3 regions of the Clostridium sp. BJN0013 genome follow, and region 3 is predicted to be linked to each of the others. Evidence: predicted binding sites of a transcription regulator. Region 3 holds the regulator's gene; each other region holds the start of a gene.

Region 1 (6,898 bases), 510 kb from region 3:
AGCTTCTTCCACACAATCCATTACTGCCGTAAGCTGTGGTACCCCCACTCCCGATATTATCCTTGTGGTACATATGGAACCTGGTCCTATTCCTACTTTAATTGAATCTGCACCTGCCTCAATTAAATCTCTGGTAGCTTCTGCAGTTGCAACATTTCCTGCAATAATTTCTATGTCAGGATACTTCTCTTTTATAATTTTCACTGCATTTAACACTCCCTGTGAATGTCCATGGGATGTATCTACAGTTATTACATCTACTCCTACTCTAACTAAGGCATTTACCCTGTCCATCATATCTTTGGTTACTCCTACCGCAGCACCACATAAAAGTCTTCCCTTTATATCTTTTGCTCCATTAGGGAATTTTTTCACTTTTTCTATATCTTTTATAGTTATAAGTCCTCGTAAATTATTTTTGCTATCTACCAATGGAAGTTTCTCTATTTTATGGGCTTTCAATATTTCCTTAGCTTCTTCAATAGTAGTATTTTCTGGGGCCGTTATAAGATTTTTATAGGTCATAACTTCTGAAATCTTTCTATCATAATCTGTTTCAAAAATTATATCTCTATTAGTAATTATACCTACTAATTTGTAATTTACAGTAATTGGAATACCTGATATTCTATATTTACTCATAAGTGCTAATGCATCATTTATACTATTATCCGGTGAAAGATAAAATGGATCTGTAATTACACCATTTTCCTGCCTTTTTACCTTGTCCACTTCCATAGCCTGATGTTCTATAGACATATTTTTATGTATAATTCCTATACCACCTTCTCTTGCCATAGCAATAGCCATTTTTGAATCTGTAACTGTATCCATGCTAGCACTTACAAGAGGTATATTTAATTTTATATTTTTAGTCAAATTAGTATTTAATAGAACCTCCCCAGGCAAAACTTCAGATTTATTTGGTATTAGAAGTACATCATCAAAAGTATAAGCCTCCTTTAAAATCTTTGCCAATTAAAACCACTCCAATTCTAAATTATTTTATAAAATATTCTTAAAATACAATCTAATAAAAAAACCATATTAAATTCACTTAAAGAAAATTAATATGGCTTTACGATAATAATTCCAATGATAGTCAGAAATTTATGGTTTCCTGAAGACATTTCCTTACCATATTCAGGATATATGAATTGAATAAAAACCCTATTTAATTTTTTACGAATTTTAATATATTTCCCTCTATCCTATTAACTATTTACACTATTTTATTCAATTTTTTAGTTTTTGTCAACGTGATTTTATAATATTCTTAAAACAAAAACTAACCCAATATCTACTTAGATACTGGGTTAGTTTTAAGTTATACATCTTTTTTAGTACATTCCTTCCATTCCGCCCATTCCTGGTGCTCCTGGTGCTCCTGGCATTCCTGTATTATTCTTTTCTGGTATATCTACCACTGCTGCTTCTGTAGTTAAGAATATAGCTGCTACAGATGCTGCATTTTGAAGTGCTGATCTTGTTACTTTAGTAGGATCTACAATTCCCTTCTCTATCATATTTACATACTTATCAGTTAGCACATCATATCCTATACCTGGTTCACTATTTTTAACTTTTTCAATTATCACAGAACCTTCTACTCCTGCATTAGCTGCTATCTGTCTAACTGGTTCTTCTAATGCTTTTGTTATTATGTCTATACCAACTTTTACATCAGCCACATCTGAAGTAAGTTTTGAAACCTCTGGGATTGCATTTACATATGCAGTTCCTCCTCCTGGTCCCATACCCTCTTCAACACCAGCCTTTGTAGCTGCAAGGGCATCTTCTATTCTCATTTTCTTTTCTTTCAATTCAGTTTCTGTTGCTGCTCCAACTTTTATTACAGCTACTCCGCCTGAAAGTTTTGCAAGCCTTTCCTGTAACTTTTCTTTATCGAATTCAGAAGTAGTTTCTTCTATCTGTGCTTTAATCTGGGATACTCTATCTTGTATAGATTTTTTATCCCCTCTTCCATTTACTATGGTAGTATTTTCTTTATCAATTTTTACTGATTCTGCTCTTCCGAGATCCTCTAATGAAACTTCCTTTAAGTCTCTTCCCAACTCTTCTGATATTACCTTACCATCAGTAAGTATTGCTATGTCCTGGAGCATTTCCTTTCTTCTATCACCAAAACCTGGTGCCTTTACTGCCACACAAGTAAATGTTCCCCTTAATTTGTTAACAACTAAAGTTGTAAGTGCTTCTCCTTCAACATCTTCAGCTATTATAAGTAATTTCTTCCCCTGTTGTACTATTTTTTCTAGCAATGGAAGTATATCTTGAATAGTAGATATTTTCTTATCTGTGATTAAAATATAAGGATCATCTAATACAGCTTCCATCTTTTCTGTATCAGTTACCATGTATGCACTTAAATAACCTCTGTCAAATTCCATACCTTCAACTACATCTAACTCTGTTCCCATAGTCTTTGACTCTTCAACAGTTATAACTCCTTCATTACCTACTTTTTCCATAGCATCAGCTATTAATTTACCAATTTCCTCGTCAGAAGCTGATATAGCCGCAATCCTTGCTATATCTTCTTTACCTTTCACACTTCTTGAAACTTTCTTTATTTCTTCTACGGCCTTATCTACTGCTATTTTTATACCCTGTCTTATAAGCATAGGATTTGCTCCAGCTGTAACATTTTTTAATCCTTCTCTTATTATAGCCTGAGCAAGTAATGTAGCTGTAGTTGTTCCATCTCCTGCTACATCATTAGTTTTTGTAGCAACTTCTTTTACAAGCTGCGCTCCCATGTTTTCATAAGGTTCCTCTAATTCTATTTCCTTTGCTATTGTAACTCCATCATTTGTTATAAGTGGAGAACCAAACTTCTTGTCAAGTACTACATTTCTCCCCTTAGGTCCAAGGGTAACTTTTACTGTATTAGCTAATTTATCTACACCTTCTTGCATCTTTTTTCTAGCATCTTCACTGAACAAAACACTTTTTGCCATAAAAAACCCTCCTTACAACTTCCGTTATATATACTTATTTGTTTTTAACATTACACTTTAATTTACTACTCAATTATAGCAAGTATGTCATCCTGTCTTAGAATAGTATATTCCACTCCATCTATTTTTACTTCATTTCCAGCATATTTAGAGAACAATACTCTATCCCCTACTTTAACTTCCATTTTAATTTCTTTTCCATCTATCACTCCACCAGGTCCTACTGCCACAATTTCTGCTTCTTGTGGTTTCTCCTTAGCACTTCCTGGCAAAACGATACCACTTTTTGTAGTTTCCTCTGCCTCAATTTTTTTAATTACAACTCTGTCTCCAAGTGGTCTAATTTTCATCTAAACCCCTCCTTAAAAATACTTTGAATTTATTTTAAATTATTTTTAGTCTTATTGTTAGCACTCATTAATTATGAGTGCTAATACAATTATTATAATAATGAATAGCATTTATATTTTCAAATTTGAATTTTCCACTTATTGAACTATTTAGGCTAAAAAATATGGGTTATACTTTAATTATATCCCTATTTCACCTTATTACTAATAATTTCACATATATCATATATTATTAGTATTTTCTAATTACATCTATATATATACAAAATTGGTATAATTTAACTCATAAAATAAAAATATATATTAAAATTGAAATGATGGTAACATTTAACTAAAAAGGAACATATATTAGACCACTAAAGTTGTTCATTGCTTTGAGATGCTTTATTTTTGAAGAACTTGATTAATATTTTTTCTCCTTTAAAAATTCCTACAATAAATAAAAATACAGTTATAACAACTATACTTATTATTACTATTTTATTGCCAGAATATATTTCAGCTCCAAAATAAGCAGATAATACTATTGCCGGTAATCTTCCCAATAAAGAACAAATTATAAAATTTTTAAATTTAATTTTAGATATACCACATATATAGGCTAAAATATCCTTAGGTATTCCAGGAATTAAATATAGTATAAACACTATAATATTAATACTACCTAAATCTAATATTTTCTGAAAGGATGTTAAATTTTTATTGGATATTATTTTATTTACAAAAGGTCTTCCATAGTACCTAGACATACTATAGGCAATTATATTGCCTATAATTATGCCTATAATGGATACTACACTTCCTAAAAATGCTCCATATATATATCCTCCTGCAATTTGAATAATCTCTCCCGGTATGAAAAAAGCCACCACCTGTAAAATTTGAATAACTATAAATGCCAATACACTATACTTGCCATAAGACATTACTAAACCTTTTAGTTTAGTAGGTTCTGAAAATAGATATCTATATTCATGATAATATGTATAGGCTAAAATAATAAATATGGAAAATACAATCAACAACACAAAATAAAGTTTATAATATTTAAAATTTTTCTCAACATGTTTTAACATATAACTTATCCTCTGATCCATCTTATATTTTAATATGAACTATATTCAATTTACTATCTTGAATTAAAAGCTTACTTTATATATTTTAACCTAATACAAAATACTTATTTGTAAAAATTATTTTAACTAGGGTGTGTCTGAAAACTAAATATTGCGAAAGAACCGAGTTTTAGGTAAAATAAGATAAAAAACTTGGAGGGTGCAAATATGTCACAGAAGCGTTATGAAATATCAGATGAACAATGGGATCAAATAAAAAACTTAATTCCAATAGCAAAAACAGGACGACCTCCAAAAGACAACCGACTTATATTTAATGCCATACTATGGATTGCAAGAAGTGGTGCAGCATGGCGTGATTTACCAGAACGCTTCGGTTCATGGAAAACTGTATACAGTCGTTTTTGTAAGTGGCGTAACGATGGTACTTTATTAACAATTTTTAAAGAGTTAACCTCAGATGCAGATTATGAAAATTTAAGCATTGATTCAACATGTATAAAAGCCCACCAGCACAGTGCTGGTGCTAAAAAGGGGCTGTAAACAGCGAAACAAAACAGCATATTGGACTGAGTCGCGGCGGACATACAACAAAAATTCATGCAGTTGTTGATGGACTTGGCAATCCAATCCATTTTCAATTATCATCTGGCAATCTACACGACAGTACACAGGCCGTAGATGTTCTTTCCAACGTTGATATAGAAGGCAGCAATATCCTGGCAGATAAGGCATATGGCACAAATGAAATTAGAGAATATATTACTTCAAAGAAATCCTCATATACTATTCCACCAAAATCAAATGTAAGAGAACCATGGAATTGTGACTGGTGGCTGTACAAGGAACGTCATTTAGTTGAATGTTTCTTTAACAAAATCAAACATTTTAGAAGAATTGCAACTCGTTATGACAAGCTTGCTGATTCTTTCCTTGCTTTTGTTTATATTGCTGCTATTTTTATTTTATCTAAGTAATTTATTGTTGCATTGTTTTCAGACACACTCTAACTAAACTGTTATATTATTTTCCCTGGCATAATAAAATAGATATTGCTGGGCAAATCCTGATAATTTGCCAAATTTGTTTATTCCGAAATCTCTTACCTTTTTTAAAGATACATCTGGTGCCAGATAAAAATGATTCATAGCTCTTTTAACCCATACATCTACAGGAAATGCAGAATATTTTTGCATAGAGAACAACATAATACAGTCTGCTACCTTAGGACCTATCCCCATAAATTTTTGTAGTTCCTTATGACAAGCTTCATCTTCCTGCATCTTAATCCAATCAATATCATATACCTCATCATAATTTTCTTTAGATTTTGTACCATTATTATAAATTTTTGATATAGTATCTATAATATATTTAGCTCTAAAGCCTGTTCCACAAGATTCTATTTCCTTTAATGTAGCCCTATTTAACTTATCTAATTTAGGAAAACTATAGTAAACTTTATTTTTAAATTCTAAAGCTTCTCCCCATTTTTTACTTATATTCTCTATGGCTTTCTTTATCATGGGAATTCTGTTGTTAGCAGATATTATAAAAGAAACAATTAATTCGAAAGGCTCCTGTCTTAAAAGTCTAATACCTCCTCCAAATTCTACAGCTTTTTTTAAAATAGGATCCTTACCTAATATATGCTTTATTTCCCCATAATCCCGGTACAAATCAAAATACTTACACCATATTTCTTTAAAGTCTTTTTCACATGTATTATATATGAATACATCATTACCCTTTTTTTCTACTTCTATAACCTTACCAAAAGCTATCCCTATATAGCTTCCATTTTTTTGTCTATTCCATCTAAAGCATTGACCACAATCAAATATATGGGCTAATTCAAAATTCCTCACATCTTTTACTATAACTCCATTTTGAAAATTTTCTATATAATTAAAATCCATACAATTACTCCTTATCAATTTATTCTCAAATTTAGTGATAAATTTTTAATATCATTATACACTAACTAGCATATGATTTCATTAAATGATTCTTAAATTTAGATGAAGTTTAGTATTCAATTAATTAGTATATATTTCACCAATATTAAAAGGCTGTACTAGGTTAGCCCCCAATACAGCCTTTTTAAATAAACTATTTCTTGCTTAAATATTCATCTATAGCTTTTGCAGCTTTTTTACCTGCTCCCATAGCAAGTATAACAGTAGCAGCTCCAGTTACGGAATCTCCTCCTGCATATACTCCTTCTCTTGTAGTTAGTCCAGTTTCTTCTTCTGCTACTAAACATTTACGTTTATTCATTTCAAGTCCTTTTGTTGTAGATGCTATAAGTGGATTTGGTGATGTTCCAAGTGCCATTATTACTGTATCTACATCTAATTCAAATTCTGAATCCTTTATTGGAACTGGTCTTCTTCTTCCAGATGCATCTGGTTCTCCAAGTTCCATCTTTATACAACGCATACCTTTAACCCAACCCTTTTCATCACCTAATATTTCTACAGGGTTAGTT
Region 2 (6,898 bases), 1.7 Mb from region 3:
AGGTATAAAACCTGAGGAGGAATATACAATAGAAAGATTTAAAGTAGTTCGATATAAAGAACATTGAAAAGAAGGTAGATATTATGAAAATGGAAGCTTTATTTTATGAAAAACTTAAAGACAAAGTTCATTGTTTTTTATGTCCTCATAATTGTGTAATTAAAGAAGGGGATTTTGGAAAGTGTAATGTGAGAGTCCATGAAAGAGGAAAACTTTTTACTATAAATTATGGGGAAATCACCTCTGGGGCACTGGATCCTATAGAGAAAAAGCCTCTTCGTTACTTTAAACCACACAGCTATATTTTTTCAGTAGGGAGTTTTGGATGTAATTTTACCTGTGATTTTTGTCAAAATTATACTATATCCCAGTTTAGAGCTAAAAGTAAATTTGTGTCCGAAAAGAATTTAATAAATACTGCAGTGGAATTGAAAAATAATATAGGAGTGGCCTTTACTTATAATGAGCCTACAATATGGTATGAATATGTGTATAATTGTGCTAAACTTTTAAAAGAAAAAAAGTCTGATTCGGCAGTAGTACTTGTTACTAATGGATATATAAATGAAGAACCTCTTGTTCAGCTTATTCCCTATGTAGATGCCATGAATATTGATTTGAAAAGTTTTAATGAAGGGTATTATAAAAATCTCTGCGGGGGAAGTTTAAAGCCGGTACTAAAAACTATTGAAAAAGCTGCAGGAGTTTGTCATGTGGAAATTACTACCTTGCTGGTGAGCGGGAAAAATGATGATTTAAAGGAAGTGGAAAATATTTCGAAATTCTTAAGTTCCATAGATAATAATATACCTCTTCATCTCTCCAGATATTTTCCAAGATATAAACTTAAAAATTCTCCTACGGATATAAACTTTATAAAAAAGGCAGAAGCTGTGGCCAGGAAATATCTTAATAGAGTAATTTTAGGAAATGTATATTAAAAATTGTGTATTATGAATTGTGAACTGTGAATTGTCAATATGGTATAATGTTCTCTGTATAACCATTTAATATATGAATCAAGGAAGGTGAAAATTAATGAAGATACTAGCTTATAGTTATAGAGCTGATGAAACCATGTATTTTCAGGAGTTCAGTAAAAAGTATAAAGTTGAAGTGGTATTATGTAATGATGCTCCTAATATGAAAAATGCAGAACTGGCTAGGGGGTTTCAATGTGTGAGCATAGTTACTACTCCCATTTCAGGAGAACTGGTAGAAAAATTTCATGAAATGGGAGTAAAATTTATATCCACAAGAACTATTGGATATGATCATATAGATATTGAAAAGGCCAGACAATTAGATATGCATGTAGGAAATGTAACTTATTCTCCAAGCAGTGTAGCAGATCATACTGTTATGGTAATTTTAATGACAATACGGAAGATGAAAGCTATTATGGAATGTGCCAGTGTACAGGATTATTCCTTAAAAGGTGTACAGGGGAGAGAACTTCATAATTTAACTGTGGGTGTTATTGGTACGGGGAAAATTGGACAAAGGGTAATTAGAAATTTAAGTGGATTTGGTTGTAAAATAATAGCCCATAGTTCTCATGAAAATGAAGATGTAAAAAAATATGCTACCTATGTTTCATTGGAAGAACTCTTAAAAAATAGCAATATCATTACATTACATATTCCCGCTAGGAAAAATAATTATCACATCATTGATAAAAATTCTATAGATATGATGAAAGATGGAGTATTTATTATTAATACAGCCCGGGGCTCTCTTATTAATACCGATGATTTGATAGAAGGTATTGAACAGAAAAAAATTGCAGGAGCGGCTTTAGATGTTATTGAACATGAATCCAATCTGTACTACAATAATTTGAAATGTGAAATACTGGATAATAGACAATTGGCAATTTTAAAATCCTATCCTAATGTAATTATTACACCTCATACGGCCTTTTATACAGATCAGTCTGTGAGTGATATGATAGAAAACTCTATTTTAAGTTGTATCTTATTTATTGAAGGAAAAGAAAATCCCTGGCAAGTTGTATAAGGAGGGCGCAACCTCCTTTAATTTTAATATTTATAAAATAAAAAATAGCAAAATCAACTGCTATTATATTGAATTTCTATTCAAATATGTTATAATACAATATATACAAAACACACAATTATACCATATGACTACTATACCATATTACAAATCATATGTCAAGTATTTTGTTTAATTTTTTAAGGGGTGATAATTATGAACCTGCTTGAAATGTTTAATTCTCTCAATAACATTGAAAAATCAAAGGATATAACTGAACTTTTAAAATTAAATAAACATCTAAAAAAACAAAATCTTTTTCTCAAAGAATGGGATGTAAAAGATATTATAGAAACAAGAAATATTACTTTAAAAGCTCAGGGCAGACTGGAACTTAATATGAATATTTTAAAAGATATTATAAGAGAGCTCGCATATTCTCCTTATGTAAATCAGCATAATTTAGTTGAAAATATTAATGATATCTATGAAATATTCCATTATATAAAAAATCACACATCAGACTTTCTTGAAGATGAAGAAATATTTAAAGCTATAATGTTCCTTTTTAATAAAGTTTATAATGGTTCCACAGAACTTATGAAAGGAAAGGGTATCGAAAGAATTGTAAATAATTTTAGAAGTGGTAGAGAACTTACTGATATGGAAGATGAGGAGGGAGATGAGTATTGAAGACTTTGCCCAAAAGTATGGAAGCAGGTGTTCTTTTAATTTTTAAAGAATTAGTTATAAGGTATACAAAAGGAGAAAGCAGTTCTATAAAGGAGGACAATGCCATTAATATTCTCAATTCCATATACTATTCCATAAATGCCTATATACAAAATTATGGAGGACAAAATAGATGTTATACTTTAATCTATGAAATAGATGTTAAATTTATATATAAAGAAGGTGTTGAACTTGTTAAAAAACATACTGAAGAGTGTAGGGAGTTCTATAAAAATATAAAAGAAAATAAACTTAATATTCCTCTAGAGATTTATAATGATACAATAGATAACTTAGGCGATTTTTTCAATAATTATGATGAGATTTTTGCAGCTTATGATATACCCTGCAGCGTCGATTATCCACTTATGTTTGATAATATGAATTTAACAGGTATTTTTTATATAAAGCAGTATCTTGAAAAATTAAAAATAGAAACTGATTTTTGTAATTTTTTCAAACAATCTTCCATTAGAAAAGTACTCAGGGATTATGGCAAAAAATATAAAATAAATATTATAAAATCTCCAATTAATGTATTTCAGGTGCTCTTAGATCAATCTATTTTTGTGATTTTATGTGGAAACAATGAAATTACTCTTGAAATTTCACCACATGACAGGGAAGTAATGAAAAGAAGTTTACTTGAAAAAAATAGAGAGGAATTAAAAAGTATCTTAAAGGAAATCTTTAAAGGGGTAATCGTTAAATTTAATATTAGAGATAAAAAGCTTATAGAGTATATAAAAAGATATAAAAGTTCATTTATAGTACGATTTTTAAATGCTTACGATAATGGAAATCTGTCAAATATGATTATTATAGAAAAGGAAGAATCTAAAGAAGATAAAATTATCTTTAAAAAAGGCAGCAAAATGAGTAATTATAAGTTCGCTTCTATTGTAGAGGAGGTAATGGAATGTAGATATATTGAGGATAAAATTAATATTATATCTTCGAATTTAAAGTCATTTGAAGACTATATAGATCTTTTGGATTCCGAGTGCCTATTTGGCAGTGAATATATAGAAGTATTCAAGACACTAGGAGATATGCCTCTGGCTGTACTTGGTAGAACAGTATTTTATGATGATTTAAACTACAATTCTCTGAATTTATCCTGTGAGAAATTAACTAAATATAAGGATAATATGGAATCAGAATGGCAGAATTATTTCATTGAATTTTTATTGAGTTTACCAGAGAAAAGGATAAAAAATGTGGAAAATTTAATAGTTAAAATAGATTTAGAGGAAAATTTAATTTAAAAATGTATTGACAAAGGAAAAATAATTGCTAAAATAAAATTAGCACTCAAGTATTATAAGTGCTAACAAAAATGTACTTAAATACCTTTAAAATAAGGTTATATCAAAATTACAAAATGTATCTATGTAATAATATAGTAATGATGAAAAATACAGTATTAATTACATAGATTTTATGTGATCTATATATTATTAAAGTTTTAAGCCATATATTTTACATATTAAAGAAAGGAAATGATAAAATGACTACAAAACAGTTTAAAGCAGAATCAAAGAGGCTGCTTGACTTGGTTATTAACTCTATTTATACCAATAAAGAGATATTTTTAAGAGAACTTATATCCAATGCCAGTGATGCAATTGATAAAAGTTATTACCGTTCGCTTGTTGATGAAAATGTTACTTTTAACAGAGATGATTTTTATATTAGAATTACTGCAGATAAAGAAAACAGAACACTTACAATTTTTGATACAGGAATAGGTATGACAGAAGAAGAACTTGAAAATAATCTGGGTACTATTGCAAAAAGTGGTTCTTTTGCCTTTAAAAATGAAAATGAATTGAAAGAAGGAGTGGATATTATAGGTCAATTTGGAGTTGGCTTTTATTCTGCTTTTATGGTATCTGATTTAGTTACGGTAAAAAGTCGTGCCATTAATTCAGATAAGGCATATAAATGGGAATCAAAAGGGGTAGAAGGTTACACTATTGAAAGCTGTGAAAAAGAAGATGTGGGAACTGAAGTCATATTAAAAATTAAACAAGACACAGAAGATGAAAAGTACAGTGAATTTTTAGATGAATATAAAATAAAATCTTTAATAAAGAAATACTCTGATTTTATAAAATATCCTATTAAAATGATGGTAAAGAAAAGTAAATTGAAAGAAGGCAGCGACAAGGATTATGAAGACTATTTTGAAGATGAAACTTTAAACAGCATGGTGCCTATCTGGAGAAAAAATAAAAATGAATTAAAACCTGAGGATTATGAGCAGTTTTACATGGATAAACATTTTGGCTATGAAAAACCTCTTAAAACAATTCATGCCAGTGTAGAAGGGGTAACAAGTTATAATACCTTGCTTTTTATTCCTGCAAGAGCACCTTATGATTTTTATACAAAGGAATTTCAAAAGGGATTGGAACTTTATTCAAATGGTGTACTGATAATGGAAAAGTGTGCTGATTTATTACCAGATTATTTTAGTTTTGTGCAAGGGCTGGTTGATTCTGCCGATCTTTCCCTTAATATTTCAAGAGAACTTCTGCAGCATGACAGACAGCTTAAATTTATTGCTAAAAAAATAAAAGAAAAGATTAAAAGTGAACTTTTACTTATGCTGAAAAATGATAGGGAAAAGTATAATGAGTTTTATAAAAACTTTGGAAGACAGCTTAAATATGGTGTTTATTCTGATTTTGGAATGAATAAAGATGTACTTAAGGATTTATTAATGTTCTACTCTTCCACAGAGAAAAAACTTGTAAGTCTTGATGAATATATATCCCGTATGAAAAATGAGCAGAAATTTATATATTATGCATCGGGAGAAAGTATAGAAAAAATTGATAAATTGCCTCAAACTGAACTGGTTAAAGATAAGGGCTTTGAAATATTATATTTTACTGATGATGTAGATGAATTTGCTATTAAAATGCTTGTAAAATATGATGAAAAAGAATTTAAATCTGTTTCCAGTAAGGATTTAGGTTTTGAATCCGATGAAAAAGAAAGTGATAAAGAAACAGAAGAAAATAAGGAACTATTTGATTTTATGAAAGAAGCTTTAAAGGATAAAGTAAAAGAAGTAAAGGCATCCAAACGTTTGAAGACCCATCCTGTTTGTCTTGCAAGCAGTGGAGAACTTTCTATTGAAATGGAGAAAGTGCTTAATATGACGCCGGAAAATCAAAATATTAAAGCGGATAAAATTTTGGAGATAAATACAAATCATGAAATGTTTAATGCTGTTAAACAGGCTTTTACAGAGGACAAAGATAAATTAAAAATGCTTTCCAATGTTTTGTATAATCAGGCATTGTTAATTGAGGGGCTTTCTGTAGATGATCCTGTACAGTTTGCAAATGATGTGTGTTCTTTAATTAAATAAAAAGATTTAAATAACATAAAAAGAGAGAATCTTGAAATACAGATTCTCTTTTTGCACGTAATTTGATTTATAGTCATTATTGTATTTCTTAATTTTTTATGCTACTATAGATGTTATTAATCAATAGCTGAATAAGTTTATACAAATTTTGAAGTATTTACATATGTATTTAATTCCTATAAACTCAGCAAGTATATCATAAAGCATCTTTAAAAAATTATCAGTTATTTTTAGATATCTTATAGGTAGCTCTGGAGCTTGTAGGTAAAGGAGAGAGCTAATAATGAATCGGTTTTATGGCAATATTTTGACTTTTGGGCATTTTACTGCAGATTTTTATCAGGGTGCATTACCTGCACTGCTTCCTTTTTTGGTTTCGGACAAACACTTTAGTTATGTGGCTGCTGCTTTTTTAATTTTTTCAGCTAATATAAGTTCCTCTATAATACAGCCTTTATTTGGAATATGTTCAGATAGAATTTCTGTACCATGGACATTGCCTTTTGGAGTATTATTGGCAGGAATCAGTTTTGGCATGTCGGGAATTGTGGATAATTACTGGATTATGGCTGTCTTTATAGCACTAAGTGGTGTTGGAATAGCTTCTTTTTTATAAATGTCAGCAATGTTTTTATAGCAACTGTGCTGTTAATTCCAATAGGTCTTTCTCTTTATGCACCCTATAGTCCCATGGTAGTATTAGGGCAAAAGTATTTGCCAAACCATATGGGGCTGGCCTCAGGAGTTACCCTAGGATTGGCAGTTACCATGGGAGGAGTAATT
Region 3 (6,898 bases):
TCAAACTTTGGCAAATTGCTATTTGGCAATGGAGCACGATTTGGAGATACTGCCTGTGATAAATAAAATAGATCTTCCAAGCGCTAGGGCTGAGGAAGTAAAGGAAGAAATAGAAGATGTTATAGGAATAGAAACTTCTGAAGCTCCTCTTGTTTCTGCAAAGACAGGCCTTAATATAGAGCAGGTGCTGGAAGCAATAGTGGATAAAATACCACCTCCACAGGGAGAAGAAAATGCTCCCTTAAAAGCACTTATATTTGATTCAAATTATGATAGTTATAAAGGAGTAGTTTGTCATATAAGAGTAAAAGAAGGTACTATTAAACCTGGAGATGAAATAAAACTTATGGCTACTGGAAAGATATATGAAGTTACAGAAACGGGCATATTTGTTCCCAATTTTATGCCAAGGGCTGAATTAAGGGCTGGAGATGTAGGGTATTTTACTGCATCTATTAAAAATGTAAGAGATGCCCGGGTAGGTGATACTGTAACTGGAGCTAAGAATCAGGCAAAAGAACCTTTAAAAGGGTATAGACCTGTAATTTCTATGGTATACAGTGGTATATATCCTGTTGATGGAGCAAAATATGGAGAGTTAAAAGAGGCATTGGAGAAACTGCAGGTAAATGATGCAGCTTTAAATTTTGAGCCGGAAACCTCTGTGGCATTAGGTTTTGGATTTAGATGTGGTTTTTTAGGGCTATTACATATGGATGTTATACAGGAAAGAGTAGAGCGAGAATTTAATTTGAACATAATAACTACAGCCCCCTCTGTTATATATAAAATAGGAAAAACAGATGGTACAGTAGTGGAACTTACAAATCCTACCAATATGCCTCCTATTTCAGAAATAGAATATATGAAGGAACCTATAGTGAAAGCGTCTATAATAACTCCTTCTGAATATGTAGGAGCAGTTATGGAGCTTGCACAAAATCGCAGGGGAATTTTTAAGGATATGCAGTATATTGAAACTGCAAGAGTATCGTTAAACTACGATATACCCTTAAATGAGATAATATATAACTTTTTTGATGTTTTAAAATCCAGAACTAGAGGTTATGCATCTTTAGATTATGAATTAAAAGGATATAAGCCAGCTAAATTAGTAAGGCTGGATGTGCTTTTAAATGGAGATATGGTAGATGCATTGTCTATGATTGTTCCAGAAGAAAGAGCCTATGAGAGGGGAAGAGGTATAGCTGAAAAGTTAAAAGGTATAATTCCAAGACAGCTTTTTGAAATACCTATACAAGCTGCTGTAGGTGGAAAAATTATAGCACGAGAAACAGTTAAAGCTATGAGAAAAGATGTACTTGCAAAATGTTATGGAGGAGATATATCAAGAAAGAGAAAATTACTTGAGAAACAAAAAGAGGGAAAAAAGAGAATGAGACAGGTAGGAACGGTAGAAATTCCACAGGAAGCATTTATGGCTATACTGAAAACTGAAGAATAAGAGGTATATTATATGTATGATAATAAAGAAGTAAATGATAATAAGCCCCTATCTTTATATATACATATTCCATTTTGCAAGAAAAAGTGCTTCTATTGTGATTTTCCTTCTTATAGTGGAAAAGAAAAGCTTATGATAGATTATTCAAAAATATTGGCTAAAGATATAGAAACTATAGGAAGTAGAAAAATAAACACTATATTTATAGGTGGGGGAACTCCCACCTATTTATCTTTAGATGCGTGGTATAATATATATAAGTCTATACAAAAATTAAATACCACTGAAGATTTAGAATTCACAGTAGAGGGGAATCCAGGTACATTTACAAAAGAAAAACTTATATTCCTAAAGAATATGGGAGTTAATAGATTAAGCATAGGACTTCAAGCCTGGCAAAATGATATACTTAAAAATTTAGGGAGAATCCATACCTTAGAGGATTTTTTAGAAGGATACAAAATGGCGAGAAATTTTGGATTTTCAAATATAAATGTAGATCTTATATTTGGACTTCCAGAACAAACTTTAGGGATATGGAAAGATTGCCTGGAAAATGTGGTTAAAATTTCACCAGAGCACATATCCTGTTATAGTCTTATCCTGGAAAAAGGTACACCTTTTTATAATCTATATGGAGAAAACAAATTAAATCTTCCCTCGGAAAAAGAAGAGAGAGCAATGTATGATTTTACCTTGGAATTTCTCTTGAAAAAAGGTTACAAACAATATGAAATATCTAATTTTTGCAGAGAGGATAATATGTGCAGGCATAATCTGGTATACTGGGATTTAAATGAGTATGTAGGTTGTGGCGCAGGTGCACATTCCTATGCAGGGGGATACAGGTATAGAAACACAGAAAATATAGAACAATATATTTTAGAAGGCACCAGGGGAAAAATTCTAAAATTGGATAGGCATAAAAATTCCATTTGTAACGATATGGAAGAATTTATGTTTATGGGTCTTAGAAAAGTGAAAGGAATTTCTATAATTGATTTTAATAATAGATTTAATAAAAATATTTATTCAGTATATGGAAAGGTAATAACTAAATATGTAAATAACGAAATGTTAATATTAAAGGATAATAGACTATACCTAAGTAATAGAGGAATGGAGGTATCTAACAGTATAATGTGTGAATTTATACTAAACTAATATCAATTGTATTAGATATTTTGAGAAAACATGAGAAAAGATTATGAATTCAGTTTTAAACCGGGTAAACTAAACTATTTACTTAAATAATATAATTTATATGATGTTGACAAAAAAAATTATGAGTGATATTTTTTAATCATGGTAATTAGCACTCAATGCTAACGAGTGCTAATAAAGAGGTGATATTATGGAAATAGATGAGAGAAAAATAAAAATACTTCAGGCCATAGTAAATGATTATATAAATACGGCAGAGCCTGTAGGATCTAGAACCATAGCTAAAAAATATAATTTAGGTGTAAGTTCAGCTACTATACGGAATGAAATGTCTGATCTGGAAGATATGGGGTATTTGGAACAGCTTCACAGCTCTTCAGGGAGAATACCTTCAAATAAAGGTTATAGACTATATGTAGATGAATTAATGCAAATACCCAATTTAACTCCTGAAGAACTTTATATAATAAAAAGCCAGATAATAGATGTCACTTTATTTGAAGTTGATAAGATAATAAAGCAAGCTATCAATCTTTTGTCACAGTTGACAAAACTTACTTCCATAGTAAAGGCACCATCCATTAAAAAGGGGTATATAAGACATGTGCAACTAATAAATATTGAATCCAGTAAAAATATATTATTAGTGGTAATAGTTGACAGTGGAATTATAAAAAACAATTTGATAAAGGTAGGAAAAGCTATTTCAGATGATGTGCTTAATAAGTTAAGCAATATATTAAATGCCAGACTGAAAAATCTAACTGCAGAGCAAATAAATTTAAAAGTTATAAATAACTTGAGGATAGATTTAAAAGGCTATGAAGATATATTTAATAATATAATATCTGCTTTATATGATAGTCTAAACAGTGTAGATAATTCCCAAATATATATGCAGGGTACTACTAATATATTTAATTATCCAGAGTATAAAGATATAGAAAAAGCAAAAGGATTTTTATCTATGCTGGATAACAAGGATAAGGTAAATGGACTATTAAACAGTGCTTCAAATATTTCAGTGAAGATAGGTGAAGAGAACTATATAGAGGGTGCAGAAAATTGCAGTGTAGTTTGTGCAGTCTATAGTCTCAATGAAAGACCTATAGGTGAAATTGGTGTAATAGGACCTACTAGGATGCCTTATTCAAAAGTTATATCAATATTAGAAAATGTAGTGAGGGAAATGAATTATATATTAAGTCATATTTATTCAGAGGAAAAGTAGAAAAGTGATTAACCTTTTGATTTCTAATAGGGTTTTAAACTGCCTAGCATAGTAGTATAAACTAGTTGTGTAAGTGGTGATAAAATATTAGATTGGAGGAAATTTCTAAAATGTTAAAGGAAGAAGATAAAAATACATCAGATTTTCATGGTGATGTAGAACAGGAAAAAGAAAATATGGACTTTAAGAGTAATGAGGATTTAGAAAATGATAAAGACACTGATTTAGAAACAGAAGTAGATGAAGAAAAGGAAGAAGCAGAAAATATAGAAGAGGATGAAACTTTAGAGTCAAATCCAGAAGAAGAGTTGAAAAGTGAAAATATTAAATTGAAATCTGAAAATGAAAAAATACACAATGAATTTAAAACTTTACAAGATAGACTAGCAAGAACTGCAGCAGAATATGACAATTTTAGAAAAAGAACAGCTAAAGAGAAAGAAGCTATTTATTCTGATGCCTGTAAAGATATATTAAAGGATATATTACCTGTTCTAGATAATCTGGAAAGAGCAGTGGAAGTAGAAGGGAATATAGATGACTTAAAAAAAGGCGTGGAAATGACAATTAAACAATTTAAAACTGCATTTGAAAAATTAAATGTAGAAGAAATCTCTACAGAAGGGGAGTTTGATCCTAATATTCATAATGCAGTTATGCACATAGAAGATGATAAATATGATAAAAATTCTATTGTAGAGGTGTTTCAAAAAGGATATAAAAGGGAAGATAAAGTAATAAGGTATAGTATGGTTAAAGTGGCTAATTAAGTTTTTAATGTATAAAGCTAAATTATATCAAGTGACTCTTAGGTTCAAATGAAGTTTGTTAATAAATAATACTTTTCGCCATCTGAACCTTAGGAGAACTTATCCAGAGGGCGCAACAGTGCTTAATTTCTCACTTTGAAAAGGCTGGGTCATTAGCCAATTGCCGTCTTCGAATAAATAAGAGGTATACAAGATAAATCTCAACTGAGTTAAATTTAGGAGGTAAATTAACATGTCAAAAGTAATAGGTATTGATTTAGGAACAACAAATTCCTGTGTTGCAGTTATGGAAGGTGGAGACCCGGTAGTAATAGCAAACTCAGAAGGTGCAAGAACAACTCCCTCTGTAGTATCTTTTCAGGCAAACGGAGAGAGATTGGTAGGTCAGGTTGCTAAAAGACAGTCAATAACAAATCCTGATAAAACAATAATTTCAATAAAGAGGGAAATGGGAACAAATCATAAAGTTAATATAGATGGAAAACAATACACACCACAGGAGATATCTGCAATGGTGCTTCAGAAAATAAAAGCAGATGCAGAGGCTTATTTAGGAGAAACTGTTACACAGGCAGTTATAACAGTACCTGCATATTTTAATGATAGTCAGAGACAGGCAACTAAAGATGCAGGAAAAATTGCAGGACTTGAAGTGCTTAGGATAATAAATGAACCTACGGCTGCAGCTCTTGCCTATGGAATGGATAAAATGGATACAAATCAGAGAATATTTGTATATGACTTAGGGGGAGGTACCTTTGATGTATCCATATTGGAACTTGGAGATGGCGTATTTGAAGTTAAGGCTACAAATGGAGATACCCATTTAGGCGGAGATGATTTCGATAAAAAAATAATAGATTATATAGCAGATACTTTTAAAGCTGATAATGGCATAGATTTAAAAAATGATAAAATGGCACTTCAAAGATTAAAGGAAGGTGCCGAAAAAGCTAAAATTGAGTTATCATCTTCAACTCAAACCAATATAAACTTACCGTTTATTACAGCAGATGCTACAGGACCAAAACATATAGATATGAGTTTAACAAGAGCAAAATTTAATGAACTTACACAGGACTTGGTTGACAGAACAATAGAACCTATGAGAAAAGCATTAAATGATGCAGGGCTTACAATAAATGATATAAATAAAGTTATATTGGTAGGTGGATCTACAAGAATACCTGCTGTTCAAGAAGCAGTAAAAAGTTTTACAGGTAAAGAACCATCTAAAGGGGTTAACCCTGATGAATGTGTGGCTATGGGTGCAGCTATCCAGGCAGGAGTTTTAACTGGGGATGTAAAAGATGTATTGCTTCTTGATGTAACTCCGCTTACTCTTGGAATTGAAACTTTAGGAGGAGTTGCTACTCCTTTAATTGAGAGAAATACTACAATACCTACTAAGAAGAGTCAAGTATTTTCAACTGCAGCAGATGGTCAGACTTCTGTGGAAATCCATGTAGTTCAAGGAGAAAGACAAATGGCTGCAGATAATAAGACCCTTGGAAGATTTACTCTGTCAGGTATAGCTCCAGCTCCAAGAGGAGTGCCGCAAATTGAAGTTACTTTTGATATAGATGCAAATGGCATAGTAAATGTATCTGCCAAGGATAAGGGAACTGGCAAGGAAGCTAATATTACAATTACAGCTTCTACTAATTTAAGTAATGATGAAATAGATAAGGCTGTAAAGGAAGCTGAAAAGTTTGAAGAGCAAGACAAGAAGAGAAAAGAATCCATAGAGATAAAGAATAATGCAGATCAGGTGGTATATCAGACAGAGAAGACTTTGAAAGATTTAGGAGATAAGGTTTCAAGTGAAGATAAAAAAGCTATAGAAGAAAAAGTTGAAGCTGTTAAGAAAGTGAAAGATGGAGATGATCTTGAAGCAATTAAGAAGGCTACAGAAGATTTAACACAGACTTTCTATGGAATTACATCAAAAATATATAGTCAAAATGCCCAGCCTGGACCGGATGCAGGAGCAAACCCAGGGGGAACAACAGGAAATACAGATTCTAAAGATGACAATGTAGTTGATGCAGATTATAAAGTAGATGATGATAAATAATATTTTCTCTTCACGATTATATAATAAATGTGTATAATAATAATAGTTAAGGGATGAGTTTCTGGCTCTTCCCTTAATTTAAGTAGAAATTGTAATTTATACTTTTGTTTTAGGTGGTGAAAAACATAAAAATGGCAAAAAAAGATTATTATGAAATCTTGGGACTGGAGAAAGGAGCCAGTGATCAGGAT

Evidence for each region. The regulator HrcA, encoded in region 3, represses chaperone genes, less so after heat shock. The targets are predictions, from matches to a motif close to TGTTAGCACTCNNNNNNNNNGAGTGCTAACA.
Region 1: groES (co-chaperone GroES) is a predicted target of HrcA. The motif match lies at 3,387-3,417, and genes of this name have one in related genera.
Region 2: htpG (molecular chaperone HtpG) is a predicted target of HrcA. The motif match lies at 4,036-4,066, and genes of this name have one in related genera.

What each region holds. Positions count from the first base shown of each region.
Region 1 covers NZ_CP162495.1:3,725,704-3,732,601, forward strand. Annotated here, with positions in the region: gene guaB (IMP dehydrogenase) at 1-978, opposite strand, end outside; gene groL (chaperonin GroEL) at 1,341-2,981, opposite strand; gene groES (co-chaperone GroES) at 3,047-3,331, opposite strand; gene AB3K27_RS19280 (TVP38/TMEM64 family protein) at 3,688-4,407, opposite strand; partial or broken gene AB3K27_RS19285 (IS5 family transposase) at 4,615-5,384, shown strand; gene AB3K27_RS19290 (DNA-3-methyladenine glycosylase) at 5,418-6,326, opposite strand; gene gltA (NADPH-dependent glutamate synthase) at 6,520-6,898, opposite strand, start outside.
Region 2 covers NZ_CP162495.1:1,480,772-1,487,669, forward strand. Annotated here, with positions in the region: gene amrA (AmmeMemoRadiSam system protein A) at 1-67, shown strand, start outside; gene amrS (AmmeMemoRadiSam system radical SAM enzyme) at 84-941, shown strand; gene AB3K27_RS07575 (D-isomer specific 2-hydroxyacid dehydrogenase family protein) at 1,039-2,019, shown strand; gene AB3K27_RS07580 (DUF6323 family protein) at 2,215-2,691, shown strand; gene AB3K27_RS07585 (DUF6179 domain-containing protein) at 2,688-3,998, shown strand; gene htpG (molecular chaperone HtpG) at 4,241-6,115, shown strand; partial or broken gene AB3K27_RS07595 (MFS transporter) at 6,399-6,898, shown strand, end outside.
Region 3 covers NZ_CP162495.1:3,220,644-3,227,541, reverse strand. Annotated here, with positions in the region: gene lepA (translation elongation factor 4) at 1-1,465, shown strand, start outside; gene hemW (radical SAM family heme chaperone HemW) at 1,478-2,629, shown strand; gene hrcA (heat-inducible transcriptional repressor HrcA) at 2,820-3,860, shown strand; gene grpE (nucleotide exchange factor GrpE) at 3,971-4,630, shown strand; gene dnaK (molecular chaperone DnaK) at 4,863-6,707, shown strand; gene dnaJ (molecular chaperone DnaJ) at 6,839-6,898, shown strand, end outside.